Linked DNA regions of Bdellovibrio bacteriovorus. The protein of the gene in region 2 interacts with the protein of the main gene of each other region in a pairwise test. Links are inferred from orthologs where the notes say so. Each region holds a gene or a part of one and is shown on either strand. Other genes may lie near its edges.

Region 1 (4,446 bases), 1.9 Mb from region 2 along the record:
TCAGCGATAGGACGGCCATAACGTCTCCACTTTAAGACGTGGAGATTCATATGAAAAAAATCGCTTTTTTTGCTGTTCTATTTGCTTCTTTAACGGCGTTCGCTGCAGACCTTACTGGTAAAGCAACGTTAGACCTTACAAATACTTACGGGGGCTTCAATGCAGGCCTGTATGAGGTGACAGTTCAGTTCACAGCTAACAATCAGGTGGTTACTTCTGAAATCAAAAGAAGCCAACGTCATGATGATGGCGAAAACTTCTGTGTTTCTTCATTGAACTTCAAGGTTGGTACTTTGGTAACGACAGTTAAGAATGTTATCACTGGAAATACTTTGGTGCGCACTATGGATCTTACAGCGACGACTTCAATCCAAAATGACAATGAAGAATGCGTGACTACGGCTTCTGACTTTGCAAAAGAAACTGCGATGTATGTTACGACTTCCCAAGGCCCTTGGGTTCTTCCTGTAGCTCCACCGAAAGGTTGGGATCAAGTTCAGGTTTGGTTGAATCCTTTCAATACATTGACGGTCTTTGCTTCTTTAACAGAAGAAGGCGGAGCTTTGAAATTTGATACTACAAATCTTTTCAATGCCTCTTTGTTCAACACAAATCACAACAGACTTGAGCTTTTCCACTATCTGACGGCAGTCGAGGGTTCTGGCACTCTGTCTCTATCGGTTGCAAATGTTCCGATGTACTTGGTTAAGTAAGACGTAGTTAGCTCGACTAAAAACGAAAAAGGCGATCCGTATGGATCGCCTTTTTATTTTTAGATTCAAATCTAAGTTCTTTTCAAAAAAGAGGAACTCGTTTCGAGTTCCTCTTTGCTGCGGTGTAGACCCAAAAAAGAAGCAGGCACCTTTTAGCGGAATGCGGATTTATCCCAGTACATTCCCATGCCACCCAGGTCTTCTTCGATGCGAAGAAGTTGGTTGTACTTCGCGGTACGTTCACCACGGCACAAGCTGCCTGTTTTGATTTGGTGGCAGTTCAAAGCTACCGCTAAATCTGCGATCGTCACGTCTTCTGTTTCACCGGAACGATGAGACATGATTGTGCGGTATTTGTTTCTTTGCGCTAAGTTCACGGCTTCGAAAGTCTCTGTCAAAGTACCGATTTGGTTTACTTTCACTAGAAGAGCATTACCCGCTTTTCTTTCAAGACCCATACGCAAACGTTTTGGGTTTGTTACGAAAAGATCGTCACCGATCAATTGCATTGTTGAACCCATCTCTGTCGTAGCTTTTACCCATGAATCCCAGTCGTCTTCAGCAAAGCCGTCTTCGATAGAAACCAGAGGATATTTTTCGCCCCAAGATTTGTAGATGTTCAAAAGTTCTGCTGGCGTGATGTGACCACCTTGCCATTCGTATTTACCGTCTTTGTACATTTCCGTAGAAGCAACGTCCAAAGCCAAGAACACGTTTTGACCTGGATCATAACCCGCATCCACGATCGCGCTCATCAAAAGATCCAAAGCCTCTTGGTTCGAACCCAATTTGGGAGCAAAGCCACCTTCGTCACCCACAGCTGTTGAAAGACCTTTTTTCGCCAAGATTTTTTTCAATGTGTGGAAGATCTCTGCACCCGCACGAAGAGATTCAGCGTAAGAATTGTTCACTGTAGGAACGATCATGAACTCTTGAATATCAAGACCGTTGTTCGCGTGAGCTCCGCCGTTAAGAACGTTCATCAACGGAACCGGCAAACGGCAGGCTTGAGAACCACCCACGTAGCGGTAAAGAGGAAGATTAGAATCTGCGGCTGCGGCTTTAGCCACTGCCAAAGACACGCCTAGGATCGCGTTCGCGCCCAAGTTTGATTTGTTTTCAGTGCCGTCGATATCACGAAGGATTTTGTCGATGTAAACTTGCTCTGTCACTTGAAGACCCAAGATCTCCGGAGCAATTTTTTCGCGGATGTTATCCACCGCTTTATAAACACCTTTACCAAGATAACGGTTTTTATCACCATCACGAAGCTCACAAGCTTCGTGAGCTCCCGTAGAGGCTCCTGATGGAACGGCCGCGCGGCCCATATTGCCATCAGCTGTAGTGACTTCAACTTCAACCGTTGGATTTCCACGGCTATCTAAAATTTCACGAGAGACGACGCTGATAATCTCAGACATGTTGGTTTCCTTCTTTCTCGGTGGTTTTATTAAGTTTCTTTACAAGCTCCATGCTTTCAAAGACGGTGCGCGGGTACTGAGTTTTCACGTGTTCCCAGTCCACTCGACGCATGGCTTCTTTCACCGCGGAATTCATTTTTCCTTGGGAAACAAGCATGGTGATAAGTTGCTGCGCGCGCACCATGTAGTCATGCATGCGGGCTAAGTTTTGATTCAGGCTATAACCTGGAGAATCGCTGTCGAAGCTAAGGTGCGCTAAAGTGCCTTCGTGCGGAATCAACGACACTTTTTCTGTGGCGACGCTGACTTCTTCACCGGCAGAAACCTTTAACTTCTGCTTTTCGTAATCACGAATTTTTTCTTCCAAGTCACCGACGTACTTTTGCAAGTCTTCACGCTCGCGTTGAGTGCGTTGCAAATCATCGATCAAGCTTTGGAATAAAGCCGGGCTGACTTGATGACCGACATTTTCGCTGAAGATGGTGTTTTGCTGAGTCGACCAATTCAGTTGAATCGTAATGCCTTCCCACACGCAAGTAGCTGGTGGCTGACCTACGTACACCGGCAAGGACTCAAACGCCGCTTTCAAGTATGTCGTGACGTGAGGGTACTGCTCTGCCGGCAAGGGCAGATCAAAAGAAATACTGAATTCGTCGCGACGAAGATTTTCAATCGGCGGCTTCGGAGAAATAAAGTACGACAAGAACTGTTCTGGCTGATTAAAGATTTCCTGCGGACGAGGCATCATACGCAGAACGCTGTCGAGCACTCCCCAAGCACGAAGCGAAGGTCCATCATGACCGGCTCTTTGCAAAACATTTCCATCTCGTTTGAGTGGCAAGCGCAGAACAGACTCCAGGAAGTTTTCCATGTCAGGAGCGCTGATCCAATACGACGAGTCCCTGAGCAATTCCACCGGAAGATGGGTCTGCTCATAAAGAGGGCTCAGGTCTTCGCCTTGCTCCTCTAAAATATTCAAGACTGCGTTTGAAATCTTACAACTAAAGTGCACGACGAAGTCTTAGCGTAAATCGGTAGCCATTTAAACTATATAATGCCGAATTCCCGATGACACCCAGGGTTACAAAAAAGAAGCAGGCACTCTCAAGAAATGACGAGGCTTGTCAAAATGACTCGAGCGGAAGACAAAGCTCGACAACGCAGTCGATCGGGTCGTTTTCACAAGCCTCGCGCTATGCGGCTTGGGGTTTGTTGAACTTGGCTTTTGGGAATGGGAGGTTGTTGTCGATGATTTCGTCCATGAATGTCGGCACGTTGCCGGTCGCTTGGAGCTTTCCTTCCAGGGTTCCGTCGGGACGGCGTGTAAGACGGGACATTTCAAAAATGGGAACAACGTTGTACGAACCATCGCTATTAAATCCGCGCACTTCGCTGATTGCGGCGATACGGCGAGATCCGTCTGAAAAACGGGAAACTTGGATAATAATTTCGATCGCCGAGACGACTTGCGAGCGCAAAGCTTTTTCGCTGATCTTACCGTCCCCACCTTGAGCCAAGGCTTCCAAACGGACAATGGCATCTTCAGGCGTGTTGGCGTGGACCGTGCCCATACACCCTTTGTGACCGGTGTTCATCGCATTCAAAAGTTCAAGAGCTTCGCTAGAACGAACCTCCCCCACGATGATGCGATCGGGTCTTAAACGAAGAGCACTTTTTAAAAGATCTTTGATGGAAACTTCGCCCTTCCCCATTTGGTCGGCTTGACGAGTTTCAAACATCACGACGTGTTCGTAATCCACTTGAAGTTCGGAAGAGTCTTCGATCACCATCACACGCTGACCCTTAGGAATGCGCGTGCACAAAAGCGAAAGCAATGTGGTTTTACCGGAACCGGTACCACCGCTGACAATGATGTTTTTTCCTAAGAACATGCAGATATCCAAAAAGCGCGCGCCATCTTCAGTGATTGCGCCAAACTTGATGTAGTCCGCAAAAGTGATTTTATTATTGGTAAATTTACGAATAGAAAGTGTCGTGCCCTTACGGGACATTGGCGGGATCACCGCCGCGATACGTGAACCATCCGGCAAACGCGCATCAAGACGAGGCGATTCGTCATCGATACGTCGACCCACGCTTTGGGCGATACTGTTCACCGCCGCGCGCAGATCATCTTCGGACGGAAAAGTTTCAGGGACTCTTTCGAGCTTCCCCTTTTTTTCGACGAAAATTTCTTGGTGTCCGTTGATAAGAATTTCGGAAACACCCTTGTCATCAAGGTACTTCAAGACAGGACCTAAATTCTGCTGAATGGTCTGTTTGAAAACGCTCGACTTATCAGACATGGGTGC
Region 2 (3,001 bases):
CAGTACGGCGTCTTTGAATGTTTCCTTAAACGGAAACAGTTCCTTTGCGGAAGTCGTTAAAATGGCTTTACCCCCGTGGGACTCGTGGCTGTTCGAAGTACTTAGGCTGTGTTTGGGTGCCCGCGCCTGGAAGTTGTTCAAAATAAAAAAAGGAGTTGGTTGACCAACTCCTTTTTAGTTTTGCTTCTAGATTTTTATTAGAACTCAAGAGGTAAAGAGACTGAAAGAACGTAAGAGTCGTTCTTTGCATCAGTTGCCAAATCATTACCATCAAGCTCTGTGAAAGTTTCATTTAAGTACTCAAGATTCAATGAAATGAATGGCAAGCCTGTGAATGCGACACCCACTTTGTAGTTAGAACCTTTAAGTTTACCAGAATCTTCAAGTTTGATTTCATTCAAGAAACCATATCCAACCCAAGCTCTCACTAAGATTGGGAAATCGATACCGACAACACCATAAGCTGTACTTCTTTTTGCATCTTCATTCGCGCCAGCATCTGGTTTTGATTCCGCGCTGACTCCTAAAGTGTAATCAAGTCCCGCCCAGAACATAATTGGCGTTTTGTAAGCCAAACGAAGCCCTAGTTGAGTACCATCCAATTTACCATCTGGATCTTTAGTTTTACCCATCTCATAGCCAAGATATGGCTCCACTAAAAGATCGGCGTGCGACACGCTTGTAAAGCCTAGAATCAAAGCAAAGACTGCCATGAGCTTTTTCATAAAATTCTCCTTTTGTAATCCAAAACACTTAGGATTCGTCTAAAATTTTGAAAGGACTCTTTACAGAGGTCAATGACACTTCCACTGCGTACACGACCTTCTAAGAGTTCTTCTGGTTGAAAAACCAGTCCAGGGGAAACGCTTATGTTACGAACCTTCAAGGATGACAAAGAGTTCTATGCCTCCCTGCCCAAAAAGCGTATTGGCGCGGGCGTACTGCTTTTCTATAAGGGGGATTTGTTGATAGTGCAGCCAACTTATAATCCGGGATGGATTTTGCCTGGAGGCACTGTCGAAGGTGAAGAATCTCCCCTCGAAGGATTGCATCGCGAAGTCCGCGAAGAGCTGTCGATCGCCATTGATCCCCGCGATCTTATTTCTGTCGATTATATTTCAAACAAAGACGTCAAAGGCGAATACATCCAATTCCTTTTCACCGCCAAAGAGCTGACAGAGGTGCAAGCACAAAGCATTCGCTTAGACCCTTACGAGCTTCGCGATCATAAATTTGTCGATATTGAAAAAGCCCTGACTTTGCTGACACCTTCGGTAGCAAAGCGTGTGGGACATAGCTTGATTGCGATGGAAGAAAAGAAAGGCGCAGTTTATTTGGAAAACGGATCACCGTTTGTGAACTTATAAAATAACAGTTTACCCGCGCCATTTCTTCCGCCGCGATTTAGATTTATTTTTTTATTTTGATATTCCGAAGGAAGGTTTACTTTAAAGATGCAATTGCCGTCTTATAGTCTTTACTAAAAACGTAACTACCTGCCACAAACACATCGGCTTCGTGGCAAAGCTTTGCGGTTTCTGCGTTGATGCCACCATCGACTTCAATAAGACAATTCAATTTTTTTGCGTTGATTTCCTGGCGCAGCTTCGAAATTTTTTCGATTTGGTCGTGCATGAAAGACTGACCACCAAAACCAGGTTCTACCGTCATCACTAATACAAGATCACACAATGGCAAAAGCGGAAGAACAGTCGCTAACGAAGTTTTGGGTCGCAAAGTGATGCCAGGTTTAGCACCCAATTCACGAATGCGGCGAAGAACCGCAACAGGATCTTTGGTAGCTTCCACGTGAATGGTTAAATAATCACTACCCGCCTTAATAAAATCTTCGACGTAGCGCTCGGGCTCTTCGATCATCAAGTGAACATCCAGGGGAAGTGGAGACACTTTCTTCAAAGACTTAACAACCGGAATACCGATCGTGATATTGGGAACAAAGCGCCCGTCCATCACATCCACGTGAATCCAGTCCGCCCCCGCTTCGGCAACGGCCTTGATTTCTTTTTCAAGATTCGCAAAATCCGCTGACAAAATAGAGGGAGCGACCATCTTAGACACCGAGCTTGTCTCCTACTTTAAGATCATGACCTTTTAAGAAGTCCGCCACCTTCATGCGATTGCGAGACTCTGGCTGAACTTCGTATATTTTTAAAATGCCATCACCTGTCGCCACCGACAAGTGATCTGCATTGACTGTCGTGATACTTCCTGGCTCTGCACTCACCGGTCCACTAACGGGAACCGCTTTATGCAGTTTCAATTTTTTACCTTGAAGCAAAGTGAAAACTCCCGGCCCGTAAACGAAACCACGAATTTTCCCGTCAATCGCTTTTGCAGAAAGATTCCAGTCCACCTGCGATTCATGCTTTTCAATTTTTTTAGCAATGGTGACTTGCGACTCATCTTGCGGCGTGGGCGCTAAGTTGCCACGCACATAATCCATCAGCTCCACACGCAAAAGATCCGCACCCAACTCTGCAAGTTTATCGTGAAGTTCTAATGCATTCATTTCGGGAGTGATCTTCACGCGACGAATGCCGATGATGTCTCCAGCATCGAGCTTCTTCACCATCTTTTGTAGAGTCACGCCACTTTCAAGATCGCCCGCTTCAATCGCACGTTGAATGGGAGCCGCTCCCCGCCATCGCGGCAAAACAGATCCGTGAACATTCACGCAGCCAAAACGAAAAGAATCTAAAAAATTTTGTGTCAGAATTTGCCCGAAGGCGACGACAACACCAACTTCTGCTCCCCAGCTAGCAATTTCTGCAACAGCAGCGGCGTCCGCTTTTAAGGATTCAGGAGAAATAACTTTTAAATTGTGGGCTTGAGCTAAAACCTTCACCGGACTTGGTGTCAGTTGCAATTTACGTCCTGCGGGACGATCAGGTTGAGTGACAACTCCGACGACCTCAAAGTGCTCATCTTTCAGAAGAGCTTGCAAAGAGGTCACGGCAAATTCAGGGGTTCCAAGAAAACA

Evidence for each region. The genes of interacting proteins can lie anywhere in the genome.
Region 1: the proteins of rpe (region 2) and eno interact in binary tests that used the Escherichia coli proteins (3 or more experiments, as listed by UniProt). The link is inferred for Bdellovibrio bacteriovorus from one-to-one orthologs.

What each region holds. Positions count from the first base shown.
Region 1 is NZ_LUKD01000001.1:2,169,775-2,174,220, reverse strand. The notes cover bases 1-2,999. They hold eno (phosphopyruvate hydratase), read right to left. Parts: upstream 2,135-2,999; coding sequence 866-2,134; downstream 1-865. Other genes in these bases: AZI87_RS10415 (hypothetical protein), read right to left, coding at 2,127-2,999; AZI87_RS10425 (hypothetical protein), read left to right, coding at 51-713. Outside these bases: more of AZI87_RS10415, read right to left, coding at 3,000-3,113; AZI87_RS10410 (CpaF family protein), read right to left, coding at 3,328-4,440. UniProt on the Escherichia coli protein: Catalyzes the reversible conversion of 2-phosphoglycerate (2-PG) into phosphoenolpyruvate (PEP). It is essential for the degradation of carbohydrates via glycolysis.
Region 2 is NZ_LUKD01000001.1:277,535-280,535, forward strand. What follows is about bases 258-2,975. They hold rpe (ribulose-phosphate 3-epimerase), read right to left. Parts: upstream 2,071-2,975; coding sequence 1,444-2,070; downstream 258-1,443. Other genes in these bases: AZI87_RS01290 (outer membrane beta-barrel protein), read right to left, coding at 258-725; AZI87_RS01295 (NUDIX domain-containing protein), read left to right, coding at 870-1,367; fmt (methionyl-tRNA formyltransferase), read right to left, coding at 2,072-2,975. Also shown: more of AZI87_RS01290, read right to left, coding at 198-257; more of fmt, read right to left, coding at 2,976-3,001. UniProt on the Escherichia coli protein: Catalyzes the reversible epimerization of D-ribulose 5-phosphate to D-xylulose 5-phosphate.